3 regions of the Clostridium sp. JS66 genome follow, and region 1 is predicted to be linked to each of the others. Evidence: riboswitches for the same ligand, from Rfam matches in the RefSeq annotation. Region 1 holds a riboswitch; each other region holds the start of a gene.

Region 1 (3,160 bases):
ATTTTGAAAATATTAATATATGCAGAATAAAAAAAAGCTTTATGGGTATACTAAGAGAAAAGTGTTTGCATAATACAAGGAGGCTAATGATATGAGTAAAAAGATTCTATCATTCATTGTAATTTTATGTACAACTATTTGTGTTGGTATAATGATTTATTCAAGCAAAGTAAACATTAATGAAAATTCAGTAAAGGGAAAAGTAGAAGTAATAAATGAAGATAGAAAAAGCAATAATGAAAATAGCAAAAAACAGAACATTAAAAGTGAAGATAAAAGTAATTTAAATGAGGAAGCTAGTAAAAAATCAATAGAGATAACAGATAGTTATAAAAAAAATAAAATGGAGGCTATAGAAGATAAAATAAATCAAGATAAAAATGAAGTTTTTTCGAAGGATAATAGTAGCGATAGTAAAGAAAGTCAAATAACTCAATCGAAGTGTAATGATAATAAAAATAATACTAATTCAAATAATGAAAAGGATGTATCTGTATTTAAAGTTTCAAAATCAAAAATAAAAGACGATTTAACTATTGCCGATAAGGAAAAACTTTTATCTATAGGAAGTAAACTATCCGCTGTTGATTATGAAAAAATAAACGAATACTTAAAAAATGGCAATGAAGAGGATATAAAAAATACTATTAAGTTGCTTAAAGAAAGATTATCTGATAAAGATTATAAGAAAGTGCAGCAGGTAGCAGAAAAGTTTATAAATATGGATTTAGTTGATAAATAATGAGCTTTTTTATAAAAATATATGATAATTAAATAGATTATTAGAAAAATGTTTAGATGCGATTTTAAGAGAAAAACGTAGAAATTTTAAATAATACAAAGAAGAATTGGTTAAATGGAGTATTTTGAATTTGAAAATAGAACTATAACAATGTATACTAATCCATGTTGAAGCCGTTAATGGCGTAAATTTAATAAACATGTGCTGGCATAGCTCAGTTGGTAGAGCAACTGACTTGTAATCAGTAGGTCGAGGGTTCGAAGCCTTCTGCCAGCACCAAATATGGAGGAATTCCCGAGCGGCCAAAGGGGGCAGACTGTAAATCTGTTGTCATCGACTTCGATGGTTCGAATCCATCTTCCTCCACCATATTTAATGGGCGCATAGCTCAGCTGGGAGAGCATCTGCCTTACAAGCAGAGGGTCACAGGTTCGAGCCCTGTTGTGCCCACCATTAAAAATAAATAGTATGTGCTGGCATAGCTCAGTTGGTAGAGCAACTGACTTGTAATCAGTAGGTCGAGGGTTCGAAGCCTTCTGCCAGCACCAAATGCGGAGGAATTCCCGAGCGGCCAAAGGGGGCAGACTGTAAATCTGTTGTCATCGACTTCGATGGTTCGAATCCATCTTCCTCCACCAAATAAAGCACTAGTAAGTGCTTTTATTTTTGTGAATAATAATTTTACTAAGTTTTAAATCATATAAATATTGACACTAAAACTTAGTTGTGTTAACATGATGTAGAATGAATGACAAGTGAATAAAGCTCTTATCAAGAGAGGTGGAGGGAAAAGGGCCCTATGAAACCCGGCAACCAGCAACAGATATTGCTAAGGTGCCAATTCCTGCAGTGATAATCTGCAAGATAAGAGAGTTGTTAAGCTTATTTAACCTCTTCTTATTGGAAGAGGTTTTATTTTTTTATAAAGAGAAGGGAGAGTACTTATGAGAAGATTATTTACGTCAGAATCGGTTACTGAAGGACATCCAGATAAAATGTGTGACCAAATTTCAGATGCTATTCTTGATGCTATATTAGAGCAAGATCCAAATGGAAGGGTAGCTTGTGAAACAGCTACTACTACAGGGATGGTTTTAGTTATGGGAGAAATATCAACTAAATGTTATGTAGATATTCCTAAAATAGTAAGAAAGACTGTAGAGGAAATAGGATATACTAGAGCTAAATTTGGTTTTGATTATGCTACATGTTCTGTAATTACTTCTATAGATGAGCAATCTGCAGATATAGCTATGGGAGTAGATGAAGCATTAGAATCTAAAAGTGGTAAAATGGATAAAATAGAAGCTATAGGTGCAGGTGACCAAGGAATGATGTTTGGTTTTGCTACAAACGAAACAGCTGAATATATGCCTATGCCAATAAGCTTAGCACATAAGCTTTCAAGAAGACTAACTGAAGTTAGAAAAAATGAAACTTTAGGATATTTAAGACCAGATGGAAAAACTCAAGTTACAGTAGAATATGAAGATAACAGACCTGTTAGGATAGATACTATTGTAATATCAACACAGCATGATCCAGAAGCAACACATGATCAAATAGAAAAAGATATGATAGAACAAGTAATAAAACCAATTATTCCATCTGAACTTTTAGATGAAGATACTAAATATTTTATAAATCCAACAGGAAGATTCGTTGTTGGAGGACCTCAGGGAGACTCAGGATTAACAGGAAGAAAGATTATAGTTGATACTTATGGCGGATATGGAAGACATGGCGGCGGAGCTTTCTCAGGAAAAGATCCAACGAAAGTGGATAGATCTGCTGCATATGCTGCAAGATGGGTTGCTAAAAATCTTGTTGCAGCTGGAGTTTCAGATAAGCTTGAAATACAGCTTGCATATGCTATTGGTGTAGCAAAGCCTGTATCTATAACAGTAGATACATTTGGAACAGGAAAGATATCTGAGGATAAAATAGTTGAAATAGTTAATAAGGTTTTTGATTTGAGACCAGCAGCTATTATAAGAGATTTAGATTTAAGAAGACCTATATATAAACAAGTTGCTGCTTATGGACATTTTGGAAGAACTGATATAAATGTACCATGGGAACAATTAAACAAAGTTGAAGAAATAAAAAAATATTTATAAAAGTAAGCCCTTATGCATTAGCATAAGGGCTTTTTAAGATTTAAATTGTTTATGAACTCTGTATATTTACAAAGTTCATATGATATAATTAAAAATAAAACACTAGTAAAAATTAGGAGAGATTTTATGCAGCAAATACAAGGTGTAGTTGAAAATATAGTTTTTCAAAATGAGGAAAATGGATATGCTGTGGCCAAAATTAAAGATAAAAGTGAAAATATAACTATAGTAGGATGTATACCTTTTATTACGGAAGGTCAAAATTTAAAGCTTATAGGTGAATGGGTTCTTCATCCAC
Region 2 (3,160 bases), 250 kb from region 1:
TATTATTGTCAAAAAATAACTGAGTGATTAAAAAGTCTGCACCTGCATCAACCTTTTCTTTTAAATATCTTACACTCATGTCCAAATCTTTACACTCATTATGTCCTTCTGGATAAGCTGCTGCTCCTATACACAAGTTAGTATCAATTTTTAATTTATTTATTAAATCTTTCCCATATCTATATAAATGTTCTTTACCTATAGTAAATTTTTCTGGTATATCACCTCTTAGGGCTAATATATTTTCTATTTTGTTTACTTTTAAATTTTCAACTACTTCCTCTATTTCTTCTTTTGTAGATGTTATACATGTTAAATGAGCAAGCGCTTCTATTGAATACTTATTTTTTATTATCGAAGCTATTTCTACAGTTCTATCTTTACTACTTCCACCTGCTCCATAAGTTACACTTATAAAACCCGGATCAAAATTTTTTAACTCCTCAATAATATTAAATAAAGTTTCATTGCTTTTAGGTGGAAATATTTCAAAGGATAAAGTGGTTTCTTTTTCTAAAAATGTATCTCTTATAAACATATAGTTTTCTCCTTTATCAGTAGTAAATTATTCATATAAATTTGAAAAGCTGCTTTTCATAGAAAAGCAGCTTTAAAATTGCTAATTTTAAACTTCTTTTCTTATCTACCAGAATAAAAACTTATTCTGCAGGAATTGACACCGATACATTTAATTAATGCCGGTTGTCGGGTTTCACAGGGCCAGTCCCTCCACCACTCTGGATAAGATTTTACATTCAATTATACTTATTATTAATAGTATATCTGTTTATTTACATTGTCAATAGTTTTTCTATTATAAAGAAATGAATAAAAAAAATTTTCACTAAATTAAATTTTTTTATCTATTAAATATCAAGTTATTTCAGTGCATATAACAAATTTTTAAAATATAAATTTTATTTTTTTAGTTTTTTTGGTATTGACAATTAAAACTAATATCTGTTATCATTTATTCAATCGAATACGGAACTTCTTATCTAGAGAGGCTGAGGGACTGGCCCTATGACGCCCAGCAACCTGAATAACATTTTTGTTCAAAGGTGCTAATTCCAGCAGGTTAAATCCTGAAAGATGAGAAGCTAGGGGAATAATCTTCTTGTAGCTTTTCTGCAAGAAGATTTTTTATTTTAAAAATTTCCTAGGCAATTATCAAATTAGAAGTTTCGTCCATGTATTAAAGGTTTAATAATATTTAGGAGGAATCTAAAATGAGTGAAAGAAAATTATCATTTGAAACATTACAAGTACATGCAGGACAGGAACCAGATCCAACAACAGGATCAAGAGCTGTTCCAATTTACCAAACTTCATCTTACGTATTTAAAAATGCTGATCATGCTGCTAACCTATTTCAATTAAAAGAACCTGGAAATGTTTATACAAGAATAATGAATCCAACTACAGATGTATTTGAAAAGAGAATAGCAGAATTAGAAGGTGGAGTTGCAGGACTCGCAACAGCATCAGGACTCGCAGCTATTACCTATGCTATCCTCAATGTTGCAAGTGCAGGTGATGAAATAGTTGCAGCAAGTACACTATATGGCGGAACATATGAATTATTTGGAGTAACCTTAAAAAAGCTTGGTATAAAAGTTGTATTTGTAAATCCAGATGATCCTGAAAACTTCAGAAAAGCTATTACAGATAAAACAAAGGCACTTTATGGTGAAACTATAGGAAATCCAAGAATCAATGTATTAGACATAGAAGCTGTAGCAAATATTGCACATGAAAATAAAATACCATTAATCATAGATAATACTTTTGGTACTCCATATCTTGTTAAACCAATAGAATTTGGAGCAGATGTAGTTGTTCACTCTGCAACTAAGTTTATTGGAGGACATGGAACTACAATTGGTGGAGTAATAGTTGATGGTGGTAAATTTGATTGGAGAACTAGTGGAAAGTTCCCTGATTTTACAACACCAGATAAAAGCTACAATGGATTAGTATACGCAGATTTAGGCGCACCAGCATTTGCTTTAAAAGCTAGAGTTCAACTTTTGAGAAATACTGGAGCAACTCTTAGTCCTCAAAGTGCATTTTTATTCCTTCAAGGCTTAGAATCACTATCCTTGAGAGTAGAAAGACATGTATCAAACACAAGAAAAATTGTTGAATTTTTAAGTAAGCATCCAAAGGTTTCTTGGGTAAACTATCCTGAACTAGAAGGTAATCCATATAATGAATTATCTAAAAAATACTTACCAAAAGGTGCTGGTTCAATATTCACATTTGGAATTAAAGGTGGTTTAGAAGCAGGAAAAAGATTTATAAATAGTGTTGAATTATTCTCATTACTTGCAAATGTAGCTGATGCGAAGTCACTCGTAATTCATCCTTCAAGTACAACCCATGCAGAACTTAATGAAGAAGAACAAAAAGCTGCTGGAGTTACTCCTGATATGATAAGACTTTCAATTGGTATCGAAGGTGTTGATGATCTTATATATGACTTAGATCAAGCTCTTGCAAAAGCTTAAAACTTAAATAAACAACGAATTATTTAAGTAAAAAGCCAGTAGGGAAGTTCCTACTGGCTAAATTTTAGTTAATGAGAGTAAATACAAATAAAAAGGGGGCTTTTTAATATGGCATCTATTGCAATATTAGGTTATGGAGTAGTTGGAACAGGTACAGCTGAATTAATAAATAAAAATAAAGAAAGATTTAAAAAGATTACAGGTGAGGAACTTAAACTTTCAAATATATTAGTTAGAAATATTGAAAAACATAAACAAAAAAAGGATTCTAAAATTCTAACTGATAACTTTGAACACATTTTAAAAAGCCCTGTGGATATAATTGTTGAAGTTATGGGTGGCATCAATCCTGCTTACAAATATGTAAAAAAAGCTTTAGCTTCAAAAAAACATGTGGTAACAGCCAACAAAGATTTAATGGCGGAACATGGAAAAGAACTTTTAGATATAGCACATGAAAATGGTGTTACATTAAACTTTGAAGCTAGTGTAGGAGGCGGTATACCTATTTTGAAACCTCTTATGGAATGTCTTACAGGTAATGAAATTGTAAGTATTAAAGCAATATTAAATGGTACTACGAATTTTATACTTTCAAAAATGTATAATGAAAACATGAGCTACGAAGATGCTTTAAAAATTGCTCAAGA
Region 3 (3,160 bases), 1.7 Mb from region 1:
TACTTTTCTGCTGTTGCATATAATTCCACCTAATCTAACGCCACCTTTATTGGCATATTTTTTTATTCCCTTTGATATATTATTTGCTGCATAGAGTGCCATCATTTCTCCACTAGCCACTATATATATTTCTTTTGCCTTTCCTTCACGAATTGGCATAGCAAAACCACCGCATACAACATCTCCTAAAACATCATAAAAAACATAATCCAAATCTTCAGTATATGCGCCAAGTCTTTCAAGCATGTTTATAGATGTTATAATACCTCTTCCAGCGCATCCTACACCTGGTTCAGGTCCGCCTGATTCTACGCACTTTATTCCATTAAAGCCTTTTTTCAATATATAATTTAAATCTACATCTTCTCCTTCTTCCCTTAAAGTATCCAGTACTGTTCTCTGTGCAAGTCCACCTAAAAGTAATCTTGTAGAGTCTGCCTTTGGATCACATCCAACTACCATAACCTTTTTTCCTATTTCAGATAAACCTGCAGTTAAATTTTGTGTAGTTGTAGATTTACCTATTCCACCTTTTCCATAAATAGCTATTTGTCTCATAATATATTCCTCCTAAATTTGAATTTATTTATTTTTTTTAAGTAATTCAACAGCTTTTTTTATACCTTTATTAATTTCCTGGTACATTTCAAATACTCTTATTCCCTTCTCATAGAGCCTATCCATAGGCTCAAATCCTGCTCTGACCACAAGCACAGCATTACAATCAATTACATTTTTTATTATATTTTCTATTTTGTCCTCATGTTCTCCACAATCATATACTCCATTACAGTACTTATTTACTTTTCTCTTCTCTCGAAATTTAATTTCATCATTTATCATGTCGTATATATAAAATTCTGACGCATGCCCAAAATGTTCATCAATACTTACACCTGATTTGCTCGCAATGGCAAATCTGTACTTATGATGTTTCAATTCAATTACATCTTTATCTTCTAATTTATTTTCATTATCATTTGATTCCTTTGCAATATTGTTTTCTCTAAATTGACTTGATATATCATTCTTTAAAGTTCCAATAGCATCTGCCCTACACTGCTTGCAATGATACATCTGTTTCAATATTGAATCGCAGCTTTTTCTCATGTCATTCAATTCAACTTCGGTTACTGTAGGGTTATTTTCAAATGCACTTCCTTTAACAGGTATCAGAGGCATAATATTTGCCATATATGCTCCACATTCTTTAACTTTCCTTACTATTTCAGGAACATGAATATCATTGATTCCTTTTATCATAACTATGTTAACTTTACATACTATTCCCTTTTGTGCAGCATATTTAAGTCCTGATAATTGATTGCTCAATAACACCCTTCCTGCTTCTTCTCCAACAAATACATCTCCCAAGTAGTTTACAAATTTGTATATTTCCCCACCTATTTTAGGATTAACTGCATTTATGGTTATAGTTAAATGTGTGACCCCTAATTCTATCAATTTATCTACGTAAAAAGGAAGCATTAAACCATTAGTTGAAAGACAAAATGTAATATCTTTTGATTCATTTTTTATTAATTCTATAGATTTTTTTGTTTCATAAAAATTTGCAAGTGGATCACCAGGTCCTGCTATACCAACTACAGTTAAATTTCTAACCTTGTCCTTTACTATTTTAAATTTATCTTTGGCCTCTTCAGGTGTTAAAACTTCACTTGTTACTCCAGGTCTGGTTTCATTTACACAATCATATTTTCTATTACAAAAATTACAACTAACATTACACTTAGGAGCTACTGGTATATGCATTCTTGCATATTTATGAGCAATGCAGTTATAACATGGATGCATAAATGTTTTTTCTTCTATAGTTCTTGCAAACACATTTACACTCATACTTATTTTCTCCTTTTCTAAATAAAATTAAAAACTAAAACTTGATTAATTATATTTCAATCCATTAACAATTCAAATTAGAAAAGGCCAAGTTTCACCTATCTATCTATGTAGATAGGTAAAACTTGACCTCTGGTTTATCCAGTCAATCAATAGAAATCAATATAATATTTTTAAATCAGATGAGTGTTCAAAAGAGTATACACAATTGTTAAGTTAAAAATTTAAACTTAATTTGATTGCTTAAAATAAAAAACTTTCTGTAAGAAACACAGAAAGTTAAATTCTCTTGTTTCTCATCTTCCAGGTTAATCCTGCTGGAATTAACACCTTAAATAAAATAATTATTCAGGTTGTTGGATTTCATCGGGCCAGTCCCTCCATCTCTCTTGATAAGAATTTTTATTTGATTTATACACATAATACAGTTTTTCAATTTCTTTGTCAACAAAAAAATTTATCTAAATTTTTTTAAAATTAACTATTGACAACAAAATTTAAAGGCTGTATACTTTGTAACAACGAAAGCAAACAATACTAATTAATTGTAAATTTGAGAATTATTGTTTAAAATAAAATACGGAACTTCTTATCCAGAGTGGCGGAGGGACTGGCCCTGTGAAGCCCGACAACCAGCATTTTTCATTTGAATGTATGGTGTTAATTCCAGCAGGTAAAACCTGAAAGATGAGAAGCATGAAGAAAAATCTTCTTGTAACTTATCTTACGAGAAGATTTTTTATTTTGCCAGGTTATGGAAGTTTCGTTTTTAAATATATTTAATATTTAGGAGGAACAAAAAATGAGTGAAGAAAGAAAATTATCCTTTGAAACATTACAAGTACATGCAGGTCAGGAGCCAGATCCAACAACAGGATCAAGAGCTGTACCAATTTATCAAACAAGTTCTTATGTATTTAAAAATGCAGATCATGCTGCAAATCTATTTCAATTAAAAGAGCCTGGAAATGTATATTCAAGAATTATGAATCCTACAACAGATGTATTTGAAAAGAGAGTTGCTGAACTAGAAGGTGGAGTTGCTGGTCTTGCAACAGCTTCAGGATTAGCAGCAATTTTATATTCAATACTTAATGTTGCAAGTGCTGGTGATGAAGTAGTTGCTGCAAGCACATTATATGGTGGAACTTATGAATTATTTGGAGTAACTTTAAAGAAACTTGGAATAAAAGTTGTATTTGTAAATCCAGATGATCCTGAAAACTTCAGAAAAGCAATTACAGATAAAACCAAAGCAGTTTACGCTGAAACTATAGGAAATCCAAGAATAAATGTTCTT

What was found. Region 1 has a riboswitch for S-adenosylmethionine ahead of metK (methionine adenosyltransferase). Riboswitches for the same ligand answer to the same signal wherever they lie in the genome.
Region 2: it holds a riboswitch for S-adenosylmethionine, as region 1 does, so the genes downstream of both, Q6H37_RS02190 (O-acetylhomoserine aminocarboxypropyltransferase/cysteine synthase family protein) here and metK (methionine adenosyltransferase) in region 1, are expected to answer to the same signal.
Region 3: it holds a riboswitch for S-adenosylmethionine, as region 1 does, so the genes downstream of both, nifB (nitrogenase cofactor biosynthesis protein NifB) here and metK (methionine adenosyltransferase) in region 1, are expected to answer to the same signal.

The regions. Positions count from the first base shown of each region.
Region 1 is NZ_CP131467.1:217,060-220,219, forward strand. It holds gene Q6H37_RS01060 (hypothetical protein) at 92-742, shown strand; tRNA gene Q6H37_RS01065 (tRNA-Thr) at 946-1,021, shown strand; tRNA gene Q6H37_RS01070 (tRNA-Tyr) at 1,027-1,111, shown strand; tRNA gene Q6H37_RS01075 (tRNA-Val) at 1,120-1,195, shown strand; tRNA gene Q6H37_RS01080 (tRNA-Thr) at 1,215-1,290, shown strand; tRNA gene Q6H37_RS01085 (tRNA-Tyr) at 1,296-1,380, shown strand; SAM riboswitch class I at 1,508-1,613, shown strand; gene metK (methionine adenosyltransferase) at 1,687-2,862, shown strand; gene Q6H37_RS01095 (ATP-dependent RecD-like DNA helicase) at 2,989-3,160, shown strand, end outside.
Region 2 is NZ_CP131467.1:470,293-473,452, reverse strand. It holds gene metF (methylenetetrahydrofolate reductase [NAD(P)H]) at 1-538, opposite strand, end outside; SAM riboswitch class I at 637-748, opposite strand; SAM riboswitch class I at 992-1,099, shown strand; gene Q6H37_RS02190 (O-acetylhomoserine aminocarboxypropyltransferase/cysteine synthase family protein) at 1,230-2,510, shown strand; gene Q6H37_RS02185 (homoserine dehydrogenase) at 2,619-3,160, shown strand, end outside.
Region 3 is NZ_CP131467.1:1,875,119-1,878,278, reverse strand. It holds gene nifH (nitrogenase iron protein) at 1-558, opposite strand, end outside; gene nifB (nitrogenase cofactor biosynthesis protein NifB) at 583-1,860, opposite strand; SAM riboswitch class I at 2,154-2,259, opposite strand; SAM riboswitch class I at 2,447-2,554, shown strand; gene Q6H37_RS08810 (homocysteine synthase) at 2,663-3,160, shown strand, end outside.